4 regions of the Streptomyces montanus genome follow, and region 1 is predicted to be linked to each of the others. Evidence: riboswitches for the same ligand, from Rfam matches in the RefSeq annotation. Region 1 holds a riboswitch; each other region holds the start of a gene.
What was found. A riboswitch is a leader RNA that binds a small molecule or an ion and turns the genes downstream of it on or off. The one in region 1 is predicted to bind cyclic di-AMP.
Positions count from the first base shown of each region.

Region 2: linked by a shared signal. The riboswitch ahead of FE633_RS22050 (C40 family peptidase) and the one ahead of FE633_RS41875 (transglycosylase family protein) in region 1 are both predicted to bind cyclic di-AMP.
Region 3: linked by a shared signal. The riboswitch ahead of FE633_RS33335 (transglycosylase SLT domain-containing protein) and the one ahead of FE633_RS41875 (transglycosylase family protein) in region 1 are both predicted to bind cyclic di-AMP.
Region 4: linked by a shared signal. The riboswitch ahead of FE633_RS35485 (M23 family metallopeptidase) and the one ahead of FE633_RS41875 (transglycosylase family protein) in region 1 are both predicted to bind cyclic di-AMP.

Region 1 is NZ_VBZC01000080.1:4,221-8,133, reverse strand. Features, by position in the region: gene FE633_RS41880 (LysM peptidoglycan-binding domain-containing protein) at 29-961, shown strand; cyclic di-AMP (ydaO/yuaA leader) riboswitch at 1,167-1,332, shown strand; gene FE633_RS41875 (transglycosylase family protein) at 1,337-2,005, shown strand; gene eno (phosphopyruvate hydratase) at 2,375-3,664, shown strand; gene FE633_RS41865 (FtsB family cell division protein) at 3,828-3,913, shown strand, end outside.
Region 2 is NZ_VBZC01000024.1:5,297-9,209, forward strand. Features, by position in the region: gene FE633_RS22030 (dihydrofolate reductase family protein) at 1-130, shown strand, start outside; gene FE633_RS22040 (ATP-dependent Clp protease proteolytic subunit) at 744-1,379, shown strand; gene FE633_RS22045 (hypothetical protein) at 1,387-1,695, shown strand; cyclic di-AMP (ydaO/yuaA leader) riboswitch at 2,065-2,229, shown strand; gene FE633_RS22050 (C40 family peptidase) at 2,233-2,706, shown strand; gene FE633_RS22055 (DUF6328 family protein) at 2,797-3,393, shown strand; gene FE633_RS22060 (ATP-binding protein) at 3,415-3,858, opposite strand.
Region 3 is NZ_VBZC01000047.1:28,574-32,486, forward strand. Features, by position in the region: gene FE633_RS33325 (hypothetical protein) at 1-331, opposite strand, end outside; gene FE633_RS49585 (hypothetical protein) at 481-681, shown strand; gene FE633_RS49590 (hypothetical protein) at 699-1,046, shown strand; gene FE633_RS33335 (transglycosylase SLT domain-containing protein) at 1,113-1,907, opposite strand; cyclic di-AMP (ydaO/yuaA leader) riboswitch at 1,910-2,060, opposite strand; gene FE633_RS33340 (phosphotransferase enzyme family protein) at 2,636-3,616, shown strand; gene FE633_RS33345 (hypothetical protein) at 3,535-3,913, opposite strand, start outside.
Region 4 is NZ_VBZC01000053.1:45,699-49,611, forward strand. Features, by position in the region: gene FE633_RS35475 (dihydrofolate reductase family protein) at 1-1,071, shown strand, start outside; tRNA gene FE633_RS35480 (tRNA-Met) at 1,119-1,192, shown strand; cyclic di-AMP (ydaO/yuaA leader) riboswitch at 1,648-1,805, shown strand; gene FE633_RS35485 (M23 family metallopeptidase) at 1,817-2,842, shown strand; gene FE633_RS35490 (aldo/keto reductase) at 2,978-3,913, shown strand, end outside.

The sequences.
Region 1 (3,913 bases):
TCCCTGCCGTCACGCGAAAGGCAACCGCATGCTCTCCGGGAACGGTCGTCACCGTCGCCCCCGTCAGGCCCCGGCTCTCTTCGTCGCAGCCGGAGTGACCGGTTCGGCCATCGCGATCCCCCTGCTCGGCGCGACCGGCGCCAGCGCTGCCAGCGGTACGACCTGGGACGCGATCGCGGACTGCGAGAGCGGCGGATCGTGGAGCGCCGACACCGGCAACGGCCGTTACGGCGGGCTCCAGATGACCCAGGAGACCTGGGAGCAGTACGGCGGCCTCGACTACGCCGCGAGCGCCGACCAGGCCAGCCGCTCCCAGCAGATAGCCGTCGCCGAGAAGGTCGTCGCGGACAAGGGCGCGAGCGCCTGGGCGACCTGTGGGCTCGTCGCGGGTCTGACGCAGGACTCCGGCGCCGCCGATGTCGACACGGGTGTGGCCGACGACTCCGCTTCTTCGTCCACCGATTCGGGTTCGGACTCGACCTCGGACTCGACCTCGGACTCGGACTCGGGTTCTGGCTCTGGCTCTGATTCCACGAAGTCCGATACATCAGACACGTCTGATGGGTCCGACAAGTCCGATACGTCCGAGTCCTCCAGTGATGCGACACAGGACTCCGGCAGCGGCGCCAACTCCGAATCGTCGAGCGGCGACAGCACGTCCACCGGTACGGCGAAAAGCGGCGAAACCGGTCGCCATCGCGGGGGCAGTGCCGAAGAGGGCGCCGCGGCCTCGCGTGCGGGCGACTCCGCCGGCCGGCACGCCTCGCGCGGCGGCACCGTCTCGCGTGAGGCGGTCGACGGCACGTATGTGGTCCGCCCCGGAGACAATCTCTGGGCCATCGCCGACTCCTTTGACATGGAGGGTGGATGGCCCGAGCTCTACGCCGAGAACAAGCAAACCGTCGGCGCCGACCCGGACCTCATCCTCCCCGGTCAAAGGCTTGAACTCGGCAGCGAGTAACTGCTCCCCAAGCCGTCGAATCAGGCGAAAAGTAGCGGCAGTTCGGGGCGAATGTCCGGTTTGATGAAAGTGAGACATGGCTCTCAAAGACCCTGATCGTCTTTGGAGTTCGGCGGATCGCGTGTTTACGGTCGTGATCGCTCGCCACAGCGGGCCCCGTCGGACGTCACGCCGAATCCTGCCAACGGCCGTACGGGAACAGTCGTCGCGTCAAGCGCCGTAGGCAGGAGCGGGGGACCCAAGGTAAGCGCCCTCCCCGGTCACCGAGACCGGAGATGGCTTGGGGTTAAGCCGCGCGCAAGTCGCGCGGCCGGGCAACTCACTCGGCCCGAACCCGACAGCTCACCTCGCAGGCGTCGGTGAGGGGATCTCTCCATGCTGCATTCCGGCACGGGCAAGCACCGCCGCCCGACCAAGACCGCTCGTATCGCCACGCTCGCCGGTGTCACCGGCGCCGCCATCGCCGTTCCGCTGATGGTCTCCGGCACCGCCTCCGCCGCCAGCGCCTCCGAGTGGGACGCCGTCGCCCAGTGCGAGTCGGGAGGCAACTGGTCCATCAACACCGGCAACGGCTACTACGGCGGCCTGCAGTTCTCGTCCTCCACCTGGGCCGCGTACGGCGGCACGCAGTACGCCTCCACCGCCGACCAGGCCTCCAAGGCCCAGCAGATCCAGGTCGCCGAGAAGGTCCTCGCGAGCCAGGGCAAGGGTGCCTGGCCGGTCTGCGGCAAGGGTCTGTCCGGCGCGTCCCCCTCGGGCTCCGGTGCCGCGCAGGAGAGCACCCAGCAGCAGAGTGCGCCGGCCCAGGAGGAGCGGGCCTCCCGCTCCCAGGAGCGCTCCGCGCCCAAGACCGTCGAGACCCCGACCGGCAAGAAGGTCAAGAAGGGCGACGGCGAGTACAAGGTCGTGAAGGGTGACACCCTCAGCGCGATCGCCTCGGAGCACCACGTCAAGGGCGGCTGGAAGAAGGTGTTCGAGCTGAACGACGACATCATCGACGACGAGAACTTCATCTTCCCGGGTCAGCAGCTGCACCTCAGCTGACGTTGACGCCGCGCCCCTGAGGCGCGGCCTCGACGCGGAAACCTCTTCGTGGAACCTCGGCTTGCTCACAGCCCTCTCATAAGAGGGGCCCGCAAGCTGAAGGAGTCCTCCCGGGAGCGCTTCCGTTCCCGCTCTCCCCGCCCCGGTGCGTGTTCCCCCGCATGCACCGTGGCGGGGCTTTTCTTTCTCTGTTCTCCCCCCATTTGTTCCGTTCTGGAACAATGTGTACCCTCAGTTCCGTCCATGGGGTGGTCGGACGGCTGGCCGATCTCCCGGAGCCGGTTAGGCTCATCTCGCGGAACCGCCGCGGCTCCGCGCATGCGGGCCGAGCGCCCGTGTACCCGCGTCACATCCCAGAAGGAGATGCTCGTGCCGTCCATCGACGTCGTCGTAGCCCGGGAAATCCTGGACTCCCGAGGCAATCCCACGGTCGAGGTCGAGGTCGGCCTCGACGACGGCAGCACGGGGCGTGCCGCCGTCCCGTCCGGCGCCTCCACCGGCGCATTCGAAGCTGTCGAACTCCGCGACGGAGACGCCGGCCGCTACCTCGGCAAGGGCGTCGAGAAGGCCGTCCTCGCCGTCATCGAGCAGCTCGGCCCGGAGCTCGTCGGCTACGACGCCACCGAGCAGCGGCTGATCGACCAGGCGATGATCGACCTGGATGCCACCGACAACAAGGGCTCGCTCGGCGCCAACGCCATCCTCGGCGTCTCCCTCGCCGTCGCGCACGCCGCCTCCGAGGCCAGCGACCTCCCGCTCTTCCGCTACCTGGGCGGCCCGAACGCGCACCTGCTGCCCGTTCCGATGATGAACATCCTGAACGGCGGCTCGCACGCCGACTCGAACGTGGACATCCAGGAGTTCATGATCGCCCCGATCGGCGCGGAGTCCTTCTCCGAGGCGCTGCGCTGGGGCGCCGAGGTCTACCACACCCTCAAGAAGGTGCTGAAGTCCCGCGGTCTGGCCACCGGCCTCGGCGACGAGGGCGGCTTCGCCCCGAACCTCGGCTCCAACCGCGAGGCTCTCGACCTCATCCTCGAGGCGATCAAGGAAGCCGGCTACACCCCCGGCGAGCAGATCGCCCTCGCGCTCGACGTCGCCGCCTCCGAGTTCTACAAGGACGGCTCCTACCTCTTCGAGGGCAAGGAGCGCTCCGCCGCCGAGATGACCGAGTACTACGCCGAGCTGGTCGAGGCGTACCCGCTCGTCTCCATCGAGGACCCGCTGTTCGAGGACGACTGGGCCGGCTGGAAGGTCATCACCGACAAGCTCGGCTCCAAGGTCCAGCTCGTCGGCGACGACCTGTTCGTCACCAACCCGGAGCGCCTGGCCCGTGGCATCGAGGAGGGCTCGGCCAACGCCCTGCTCGTCAAGGTCAACCAGATCGGTTCGCTGACCGAGACCCTGGACGCCGTGGAGCTCGCCCAGCGCAACGGCTTCAAGTGCATGATGTCCCACCGCTCCGGCGAGACCGAGGACGTCACCATCGCGGACCTGGCCGTCGCCACCAACTGCGGCCAGATCAAGACCGGCGCCCCCGCTCGCTCCGAGCGCGTCGCCAAGTACAACCAGCTGCTGCGCATCGAGGAGATCCTCGACGACGCGGCGGTGTACGCCGGCCGCAGCGCCTTCCCGCGGTTTCGCTCCGCGAACCAGTAGGCACAGCGCTCCGCGAACCAGTAGGCACAGCGCTCCGCGAACCCGTAAGCACAGCGAGGGCTGAGCTCCGCACGCAGGGGCCACCGCCCCGTCGGGCGTACGTCCCCGTACTCGGTCCCGTACCGTGTGCGGGGACGTACGTGCGTGAAGGGGAGGCATTGGGATGGCCGTGAAGGACCGCGACCGGGACCGGTTCTCCACCGCGACCAGGCTGCGGCTGCTCGGCGAGCAGACGGCCGCCCGTGTCTA
Region 2 (3,913 bases), on a different contig from region 1:
ACGCATCTACGACGGCTATCCGGACGTTGCCCTCGAGATGATCGAGCACCGCACCTTCGACGGCCGCATCCAGCTGGTCGAGTACAAGCCCCGCGTGCTCGAGCACCCGCCGCTCGGCGTCCCTGCGTGACGTCGCCCCGTCCGCCGGTCTGGACGGCACCAGACCGGCGCCGGCGGGCGCGGAGCAAGACCGAATAGAGGGCGAACGGTCAACGTAAGGACGCCCGGTCCAGGTCGCGTCGAAGGAGTAGATCAGCCGAGCAAGCTCCCCCATCCGGGCGAACTGCGTTCCCCGAGGCACTAGTCAGCCTGCAGCAGACCCGCTCGTGTGGCCGAGGGTCATTGCGGCCAGGCCCAGACCGTCCCTTACGTGCCTGAAGGATCAAGGCACCCTCTGACCTGCGGACACACTTGACAGGTGCAGATAAGGCCCGTCTCCGACCCACAGTGGTACAGCACGTTGCGGGTTTCGAACGCGGTCGGGTCGTCCGGGTCGCCGTAGGCGCCCGATGATCGCAGCCCTGCCGCACCCGAGCATCGCAATTCAGACGGGTACGGACGTGTCCACCTCGCTCCGACCGAGCAGGAGTTGGGGTCAGTGGCGGGATGCCGCCGGACTCTCACGCCGAGAGCGAAACCGCCTTTGACCTGTTGCTCATCGCCAACTCGTGGGCCATGCTCCCCACATAACGTCTTGTACGTCCTGTACATTTTTTGCAGGACGCACTCGGAGGAGGCATGTCATGACCCGACCGTCCGCCCGCTACGTCCTGCCCGAGTTCACCGAACACACGAGCTCGGGACAGCGGACCATGGATCCGTACGCGAAGCTGCTCGAGGAACGGATCGTCTTCCTCGGGACGCCGATCGACGACACGTCCGCGAACGACGTGATGGCGCAGTTCATCCACCTCGAGCACCAGTCGCCGGACCGGGACATCTCGCTGTACATCAACTCCCCCGGCGGCTCGTTCAGCGCGATGACGGCCATCTACGACACGATGCGGTACATCACCTGCGAGGTGGAGACGGTCTGCCTGGGGCAGGCGGCGTCGGCCGCGGCGGTGCTGCTGGCGGCAGGCGCGCCGGGCAAGCGATCCGCGCTGCCGGACGCGCGCATGCTGATCCACCAGCCGTCGCTGTCCGAGCCGGTGCAGGGCCAGACGTCCGATCTGGCCATCCAGGCCGAGGAAATGATGCGGACCCGCACGCTGCTGGAGGAGATGCTCGCGCGGCACACGGGCCGGAGCCAGGAGCAGATCAGCGCGGACATCGAGCGCGACAAGATCCTGGACGCGCCGGCGGCGGTGGAGTACGGGCTCGTCGATCAGATCATCCCCAGCCGCAAGGCCTCGCGCCCCGACCCCGGCGCCAGGTGAACCGCCGATGCTCCCACCGGAGTTGCCCCCGATGCCGGCCCTGACCCGCGCGGAGGGCGAACTGATCGACCATTACCTGGAGGTGGTCGATCTCCTGGGCCGGATCAACCCCGCGCGCCCCGGCGACACCTACCGCGGCCTGCGCGCCGCGCAGGCACTGGTCAGCAAGGCCACCGCGCTGCGCGAAGCGCTGGCGCTGATGCACCAGCGGGGTGAGCACGAGGTGCACGCCCCCACCCTGGCGCGGGCATTGCGGGTCCTCGACGGCGAACGCCGCGCGGCTCGCGTCGCTTTGCCGTCCGACTCCGACAGCTGACGCACACGGACCGGCCCGGAGCCCCGCAGGTGTCTGACGAGGCGTCCGGGCAAGGTTTGAAACGGACCAAATGGTGTACCCCCGAACGCCGTAGCCGGGGGTCGTTCCAGAGGCCCATGCGAGTTGCTCAGCGCGCGTACCGCTGAGGCGGAATCAGGCATTCCTGTGCTGGTACGGGGGCCCTCGACCCTCTCGACGCCCTGGCTGAAACGGGGCTGTCCACCCGAACAGGTGAGTGGTGAGTAACCCCACAAAACGCCGATTCTGTTCGGCTTTTCCGACGTTCGTGCGTCAAGATCCCTTCCGACGACAAGCCCCCGCCACAGCGGCGGGGCGGTCCGGGCGGACGCCGAGTCCTGCCGCCGCCCGGATGACGGGTCGACAGAAGTGGATCGGCAGGAGTGGAGGACCCAAGCACGACGGGCCGCCGGAGAGATCCGAGTGGCCCTTGGGGTGAAGCCGCACACGCGGCCGGGCAACTTCGCCAGCCCGAATCCGACAGGTCATCCTTCACAGGCGGCTGACGAAGGGTTGCGCATGACTGCGCTCAATCGAGTCCCGTCGCTGCTTACCAGGGCCGGTACCGCATCGGCTCTCACCATCGCCGCCGTTGGCGGCAGCATCGTGGCCCCCGGCTTCGCGTCCGACGCCGAAGCGGCCACCCCCGCGACGAAGGCACTTCAGGTGGCGGCCTCCAAGAAGGGTTCCCCGTACAAGTGGGGAGCCACGGGGCCCAAGCGCTTCGACTGCTCCGGCCTCACGCTGTACTCGTTCAAGAAGGCCGGCAAGTCACTGCCCCGCACCGCCGCGGCGCAGTACAACAAGACGCGCCACATCTCCGCTTCGAGCCGCAAGCAGGGAGACCTGGTGTTCTTCCACTCGGGCCGGAACGTGTACCACGTCGGCATCTACGCCGGGAAGGGACGGATCTGGCACTCCCCGAAGACCGGGGACGTGGTGAGGCTGCAGAAGATCTGGACGAAGAGCGTCTGGTACGGCCGGGTCAGGTGATGCGCCCGTGGGATGGCGGCGTTCAGCTTCGGCGCCGCCGTCCCACGCGGCGGGCGTGATGCCGGCCGTTGATTGGTTACTCATTCATGTATGACCGACCGTCACGCCAGCGACCGCCCCAACGACCGTCATCCCCCCGGCCGTCAGCCCACCGACGGACCGGCCACCGGCCGTCAGCCCACGGACGGACCGGCCCCCGACAGACAGGCCGCCGAGGAGCGGCACGAGACGCGGCTCGAACGCGCCGACCGCAACTTCAACGAGCTGCTCCAGGAACTGAGGGTCACCCAGACCGGCGTACAGATCCTCTTCGCGTTCCTGCTGACCCTCGCGTTCACCCCGCGCTTCCCGTCCCTCGACACCATGCAGCGCGCCACCTACGTCACCACGCTGCTGCTCTCCGTGCTGGCCGCCATGCTCTTCACCGCCCCTGCCGCCCTGCACCGCCGGCTCTTCCAGCAGGGGGCCAAGCCGCAGCTCGTGACCGTCTCGTCGCATCTCGCCCAGCTGGGGATGGCGGTGCTCGCGCTCGCGCTCGCCGGGTCGGTCCTCCTGGTCGTGGATGTGGCGGTGGGCCGGGTCGGAGGGATCGTGGCCGGTGCCGGCACGCTGGTGGTGTGCCTCGGACTGTGGGCGCTGGTGCCTGACATGATGCGACGTCGCACCGGCCGGAACCCGGAGGACTGAGGCCTGCAACGCCGGACGGCCCTAGTCGGCCGTCACGGGCTGGACCGGTGCCTCCCACGGCAGCATGATCGACACCGTTTTACCCCCCTCGCGGGTGGGCCGGATCGTCAGCTTGCCGCCGCACTCGGCGGTCAGCCAGCGGATGATCACCATGCCGCGGCCGTTGTCCTGCTGGACGGCCGCGGGCAGACGCTTCGGAAAGCGGGGATGGCTGTCGGTCACGCCGATGCACAGCTGTTCGTCACGGTCGAGCGTGACGTCCACCGTGAAGGTGGGCGACTGCCCGAGGGTGTGCTGCACGGCGTTGGTGGCGAGTTCGGACACGATGAGCCGGACGGTGTCGGCGATCTCCGTCTCGGGTGGAAGGCCCCATTCGGCAAGGACGTTGGCGACATAGGTACGGGCGGCGGAGACCGAGGCGGGATCGCTCGGCAGAGTGACGGATGCTTCCAGGTGGTCTGCCATGGCGTCGTCGTCCCTTTCCCACGGGACCGGAGTCCGACACGGAGCGGATGATTCG
Region 3 (3,913 bases), on a different contig from region 1:
CGTGCACTTCGGGGGCTATACCGACAACCGCGTCGAACCCGTGACGACCAGTCGGCGTCCGGAACCCCTCCAGCGCACCGAGATACGGATTCCGGGCGAAGATCTCCTTCTCCCTCTCGCGGGCGAACTCCAGGGTGGCCACGGCCAGTTCGTGATCGTAGGAGTCGCGACCGCTCAGCTGGAGCAGCCGCGTCCCGTCGGCGGAGAGCGCCCCGGCGAACTCGATCCCCGGCACCGGCGACCAGCGCCAGGCTCCGTCGAGCCCGGCGATCTGGGTCACATTGCGAAAGCCGGCGACAACAGCCGGAAGGTCCACGGTCTGAGGGTCCACGACCCCACCCTACGAGCGGGCGGAAAACCCGTACGGATATCGTCCTGACCTCCTCCGCCGGAGCGCGGTACCTCCCGCTGATCATCCATACGAGTGAGCCAGCGGCATATACCCGTCCGGCCTGATCGGCGGTCATTAACGTCCGCCACATGGTCAGCTCATCCCACGAGGCGATGCACCGCATCTTCCAGGAGGACCCCGGCGCCTTCGCGCGGACCTTCCGGGCCCTCGATCTCCCCTTCCCGGACCCGGTCGCGGTGTCCCTCATGCCCACCGACCTCACGGAGCAGCCCTCGCGACACTCTCCGCCATCACTCATGGCAAGGACGACAACGCCACTGCCATCCTGAAAGCCCTGGCCGCCGCTTTGAAAACCGTCGACGAAGACACCGCGAGGATCTTCGCCGAGCTCACCGAACTAGGCCTCGGGACCGCCCCGGCCGCCAAGACCTGGAGGCACTTGATGTCCGTCGACCTCTCCTTCTTCCGCTCGGAGACCTCCCAGCGCCTGCGCGCCGAGGGCCGCACAGAGGGCCGCGTAGAGAGTCATGCCGAGGACATCCTGCTGGTCCTGGGCGAGCGCGGCATCGACGTCCCGGACGAGGTACACGCGCGCATCACGAGCTGCACCGACCTGGAAATCCTCCGAGCCTGGCTCAAGCGCTCCCTCACGGCTGCCACAGCGGAAGATCTGTTCGTGGATACGAAGGCCTGACGAACGGCGGTGAAATGCCGGCCCCCCCCCCGCCAGGGGGGCCGGCATGACGACCTCTGGGCTTGATCAGTAAGGCCCGTTGACGTTGTCGATCGAGCCGTACTTGTCGGCGGCGTAGTTACAGGCCGCCGCGATGTTCGCGACCGGGTCGAAGGGGTCGTTTGCCGTACCGGGCACGTGGTAGGCGGCGAAGGTCGGATCGATGACCTGCAGGAGGCCCTTGGACGGCGTCCCGGCCGCGGCGTTGGAGTCCCAGTTGTTGATGGCCTGGGGATTCCCCGACGACTCGCGCATGATGTTGCGGTAGATGCCGTCGTAGGTGCCCGGGATCCCGTTCTTGGCCATGACGTCCAGAGCCTCCTTGATCCAGCCGTCCAGGTTGTTCGTGTACGTCTTCGCGGCGGCGGGAGCGGCGGCTGCCGCCGCCGCGGGCTTGGCGGGGGTCGCCGAGGCCTTCGGGGCCACAGGTGTCGCTTTGGCCTTACTTGTAGACGTTTGTACCTTTTTCGTGCCGAGTGTCAGCGTGAGGCCTGGGTAGATCATCGCCGGGTCGTTGCCGATGACCGCGCGGTTGGCCTTGTACAGCTTCTTCCAGCCGCCCTTCGTGTGATGCTTTCGCGCGATCTTGAACAGCGTGTCGCCCGGGACCACCTTGTACGTGATGAGCCTGACATCCGGAACCGCGACTTTCGCCGCTTTTGCGAACTGCGCGACCTGCGCGACCTGCGCCGACTCGGCGGCGTGGGCGCCGGTCGCCCCCGCGATCGGGAGCGCGAGCGCGACTCCGCCCGCTCCCGCGGCGACGATGCCACGGGTGAGGGGGTGGATTCTCTGACGACGGTGCTTACCTCGTGCGGGCATGACGATTTCCTCTCCGGCGCCTGCGAGGTGAGCTGTCGGGTTCGGGCTGGAGATGCCCGGCCGCACGGTGCGTGCGGCTTCACCCCAAGCCGTTCCGGTATCCGGATCGGCGATTACCTGGGTCCCCCGCTCCTGCCGTAGCGCGTGGATGGATGGGTTCCGGGGCGGCGGCAGGATTCGGCGATCCGCCCGGATCGACGAGAACGTATGCGAGAGCACACAGCAGGAACAAGCCCCGAAATCAGGTCGAGATTCGCCCAACCCGGTCAGAACGAAGGGGCAAATCACCCGATTACGTCGCGGCACAGAACTCAACTTGCCTTCCGCAAAGGCAAAGTAGCCAGACGCGCCACAGCGCCCGATCCGCCCGAACGTGACTCATTTCACGCGATCAAGCGCAACCAAGCACAACCAAGCGCCTGTAAGTGCAGCCAAAGCGGCAATCAAGTCAACTCGGGCATTACGCTCCAAGCACCCAAACAGCCATGCCTCATGGGCGGAGCCCGCCGGACCTCCGCCGGGGAGAGATCCGTGTCCAGGTCGCCACCGGAGAGCCGCCCCACCCCCGGCCCGAGTCGGGCTTGAAGTGGCGGCCGAAGCCCCGGCGTTCGGGAACGCCTGTGCCCCGCGCAGTGAAAATACGGCGCAACGCCCGCCATCTTGGCGGTATTTCTATAGTTGAGCCGCAAGTGGCGGCCACCCCGCACAGCAGCCAGAGAGGCGCCTCTATGCAAAGCACGGCCGACTTCATTGCGGATACCTATGAGCTGGGCACTGGATCGTGGACGATGACACCGGTCACCCGTGGCGCGCTGGGGCAGATCTGGAAGTTGTCCGGGAATGGCACCTCATGGGCAGTGAAAGAGCTCCTCTTCGGCTGTGACGAGCGGCAGGTCCACCGGGAATCCACACTGCGGAACGCCACGGAGAAGCTGGGGATCTCAGCGCCACGGCTCATCCCGAATCGCAACGACGGATACGTCTCCCAACTCACCCCCGCACTGGGCGGGTCCTATGTGAAGCTGTACGACTGGGTCGACGGAACCGAGGCAGACGCGTCTGATCCGGACCTCCTGAGCTGGTGCGGCCGGACCCTGGCCGTCCTCCACAGAGCCGGAGAGGGCGCCAGCGAGACACCGGACTCCTGGTATGAACAGTGCCACCAGGAGGCCGACTGGGCAGAGCTGCACAAAAAAGTTCGCCCGGCCGCCATGCCGTGGTCGGACGCGCTGGGCCGGTTCATCGCCACTTCGGCGGTGGAGATGGCCCACCATGTGACTCCGTCCGCCCCAGATGATGTGGTGACGTCCCATCTCGACATGCAGCCACGGAATGTCCTGGTCGGTCCGACTGGACCGGTTCTCCTCGACTGGGACAACGCCGGTTCCATATCGGCGGAACGCGAGCTCGCACGTGCCGTATACGTCTGGGCGGGCGGGAACCACTTCCATGCCGATTCCGCCCGGCGATTGGTGCGCGCCTATCTGGGCGCCGGAGGCAGCGCGGTCATCAAGAACCTGGAATCGTTCTCGATGCTTTTCGCAACGGCCTTGAACTACGTTTACGTGCAGGCGGAGTGTGCGGTCGATCCGAACGTGACTGCCGAGCAGCGTGAGTTCGCGAGCAATCAGGTCGTCGCTTCTCTGCAGAACTTTCCAGACCTGACTGCGGTCTCCCGATTGGCAGAAGCTCTCGAGACCGAGTGGTGATCGAGGAGTTCCTCCAGGGCGCGGGCGTAGGCGCGGAACCCTGCTCTGCCCCTCTCGGGCGCGCTCGAGTCGGGGCGGAGGATGCCCGGTAGGAAAGCGACCCTCCAGGTCCTGAAAACGCTCGTCGGAGTATTTCGCCCCGTCCCGTCCGCCAGGTCGACCGCGATCCCGAGGATCTCGGCGACCTCCTCCGCTCCCTGCTGCGCTTCGGTTCCCGCGGTGAGGGCCCCGCTGATCAGCGCTTGCAGGAAGTGTGTGAGCTGCAGGTCCGCACCCATGTGGCACATGCGGCGCACT
Region 4 (3,913 bases), on a different contig from region 1:
GACCGGGTCGACGAGGTGCGGGCGGCGTCCGACGCGATCCTGGTCGGCGCGGGAACGCTGCGCGCGGACAACCCCCGTCTCCTGGTCAACTCCGCCGAGCGCCGGGCGGCCCGAGCCGCCACCGGCCGCCCGGAGTATCCGCTGAAGGTCACCGTCAGCGGCAGCGGGGACCTCGACCCGGCTCTCAACTTCTGGTCCACGGGCGGGGAGAAGGTCGTCTACACGACGGACCTGGGTGTGGCGAAGGCCACAGCGGCCCTGCGCGGGCTGGGCGTCGATGTCGTTCCCGTCGGGCCCGCGCTCGACTGGCAGGCCGTACTCGAGCACCTTCATGACGTACGGGGCGTGCGGCGGCTCATGGTCGAAGGGGGCGGGCTGGTGCACACCCAGCTGCTCCAGCAGGGGCTCGCGGACGAGTTGCAGCTCGCCCTCGCGCCGCTCGTCGTCGGGGAGCCGGACGCGCCGCGGCTGTTCGGGCCGGGCGGCTACCCGGGCGGGGTGCGCAACCGGATGCGGCTGGTGGAGACGCGGCCGGTGGGCGATGTGGTGCTCATGCGGTACGTGCCCACGGCGCCCGGCGTCGGAGAGCTCGCCTCCGCCGCAGACCGGCACTGGCTGGAGACCGCGTGTGACCTCGCCGCCCAGTGTCCGCCCTCGCGAACCGCCTTCAGCGTCGGCGCGGTCGTCGTCGCGGCCGACGGCACGGAGCTGGCCCGCGGGTACTCCCGTGAGTCCGACGCGGTGTCGCACGCCGAGGAGGCCGCGCTCGCCAAACTCGACCCGGCCGACCCGCGCCTTGCCACCGCCACCGTCTACAGCAGCCTGGAACCCTGTGCCCGCCGCGCCTCCCGGCCGACCCCCTGCGCGCGGCTGATCATCGACGCGGGAGTGCGCCGCGTGGTCACCGCCTGGCGCGAGCCCGACACGTTCGTGGCGTCCGCTGACGGGGGCGGGCTGCTGGCCGCGGAGGGCGCCGACGTCGTCGTGCTCCCGGAATTCGAGGAGCGGGCCGCCGAGCCCAACCGCCACCTCCTCCGGGCGGCCGGCGGGCAGGACGGGCAGGGGACGTAAAGCCGTGTGCTGAGGGCCCCGCCGATGGCGTACACTGATCTTAACGACGCGGGGTGGAGCAGCTCGGTAGCTCGCTGGGCTCATAACCCAGAGGTCGCAGGTTCAAATCCTGTCCCCGCTACTGAAGGCTCAGGGCCGGAATCCTATGGATTCCGGCCCTGAGTGTTTTCCGGCCCTGAGTGTTTCCGGGTGTCTTCGGTCCTGTCCGGTGCTTTCTGTACGTCTTCAGCGCTTTTTGGACTTCTTCGGTGCGTTCTTGTAGTTCTTTGGCACCTCGTGGAGTTCTCCAAAGCCTCGTGGAGTTCTTCGTCGTCTTCCCTGTGGCATCGGTGAAGCCGAGCCCCTCACGTGACCCTCGGTAGTCGAACGACCCCACTCCGCGTAACATCTGACACTTCGTCATCAAAGGCCACTGGGTCGAGAGTCAATCAACTCGCCCGATTTACTCCCCTCTTGACCCGTAAGTCCAGGCCAAAAACGTTAACGATCATCCAGAACAGCTTGGAATCCAGTGCCTGCCTCTATTAACGTTCGATAACGCAGCGCGGTCGTCCCAGCCGTCACAAGAGGCGGCTCCGTGCGCACGTGCCGAATCTCGAAAGGGAACCGGGGAACCACCAACTTGGGGTGAATCGGGCGTTGTTCATGGTGTGCGACACCATGATTGACGCGCGTAGGAGACCTTCCTGCTCCGAACCCGTCAGCTAACCCGGTAGGCGAGAAGGAAGGAAAGGAGTGCGCCTACGTGGCGTCCAACCGGCCTGCCCCGCAAACCTCGTCCGCGCCGAGTGAGTTCAATCCCGACACTTTCGGCTACGGCATCCGTAAGGACGAGGAGACCTGGGAGGAGTGGAACCCCACCGAGGATTCCCTCCGACCCGTTCGGGGCCGGCACCGCGTCAGTAAGCAGCGTGGCGGAGGTCTCGCCCGCAGCTCCACGGTTCTGGGCGTCGGCGTCATCGCGGCCGTCAGCGCGGGTGGCATGGCCAGCGCGCAGACCGGCAAGCCGCCCGTCTCCATCTCGATGCCCGATCTGCCGTCCGTGGGCTCGATGTTCGCGGACGACTCCGCGGAAGCCGATGACACGACGTCGCTCAGCAGCGTGGGTCTGACCACCGCCGACGCGGAACAGGGCAACTCGGACGCGGGCGAGGCCCTGCGCGCCCGCATCATGCTGCAGGCCGAGCGGCAGCAGGACCAGGTGGACCGCGAGGCCCAGGAGGCCGCGGAGACCGCCGCCGCGAAGAAGGCCGCCGAGGCGGCCGCCAAGGAGAGGGAAGAGGCCGAGGCCAAGGCCGCCGCCGCCAAGAAGAAGGCGGAGGAGGAGGCCAAGCGCAAGGCCGAGGCGGAGCGTCTCGCGGAACTCGCGAAGAGCTACTCGCTGCCCACCTCCTCGTACACCATCTCCTCGACCTTCGGGCAGGCCGGCTCGCTGTGGTCCTCCGGCTACCACACCGGTCTGGACTTCGCCGCTCCCACGGGTACGCCGCTCAAGGCGATCCACAGCGGCACCATCACCGAGGCCGGGTGGAACGGTTCGTACGGCTACCGCACGGTGATCACCCTCGACGACGGCACGGAGCTCTGGTACGCCCACCAGTCGTCCATCAGCGTCAGCGTCGGGCAGAAGGTCAACACGGGCGACGTCATCGGCCGCGTGGGCGCGACCGGCAACGTCACCGGGGCGCACCTCCACCTGGAGGTCCACACGGCCGGCGGGGAAGGGATCGACCCGATGGCGTGGCTGCGGAGCAAGGGCATCAACCCGTAAGCGGACCGTAAGCGGCAACCCGCAAGCAGCCAGGGGACTTTGAGCACGTACGTCCGAAAGGGTGGGCGTACGTGCGGTGTGCAGGCGTGCGGCGTGCATGGAATACGGCCGTCCGGTACGGCCGTTGACGTCCCCATGCCTTCTCTCACTCTTCGCACGCTGGGCGCGTCAGGCTTCGAGGTCTTTCCGCTCGCTCTCGGTGGCAACGTCTTCGGCTGGACCGCCGACCGCGCGCAGTCCTTCGCCGTACTCGACGCGTACGCCGCCGCGGGCGGCAACTTCGTGGACACGGCCGACACTTACTCGTCATGGGCTCCGGGCAACGAGGGCGGTGAGTCGGAGACGGTCGTCGGCGACTGGCTGGCCGCGCGCGGCAACCGTGCCGACGTCGTCGTCGCGACCAAGGTCGGCTCCCATCCCCAGTACCCAGGACTGTCCGCGGCCAACATCAAGGCCGCGGCCGAGGCTTCGCTGCGACGACTGCGGACCGACCACATCGACCTCTACTACACGCACCGCGACGACCCGTCGGTGCCGGTCGAGGAGATCATCACGGCGCTGGACGAACTGGTGCGGTCCGGCAAGGTGCGCGCGATCGCCGCGTCCAACATCTCCGCAGCGCGACTTCAGGAGTCCCTCGACTTCTCCGACCGCGAGGGCCTCGCGCGGTACGTCGCGCTGCAGCCCCACTACAACCTCGTCTCCCGTGACACATACGAGGGCCCGCTCCAGGACGTGGCGTCCCGCAGCGGGCTGGCCGCCGTGCCCTACTGGGCCCTCGCCTCCGGCTTCCTCACCGGCAAGTACCGGCCGGGCGTCGAGGTCGACAGCGCGCGGGCCGGGGCGGCAGGCGCGCATCTGGAGTCGGAGCGGGGGCCTCGTGTGCTGGCCGCGCTGGACGAGGTCGCGCGGGCACGGGGCGCGGAGGTCGCCACGGTGGCGCTGGCCTGGCTCGCCTCCCGCCCGACCGTCGCGGCACCGATAGCCTCGGCCCGGACGGTGGAGCAGCTTCCGGCGCTGCTGAGGGTGGCGGACCTGGAGCTGACGGACGACGAGCTGGCACGGCTGACG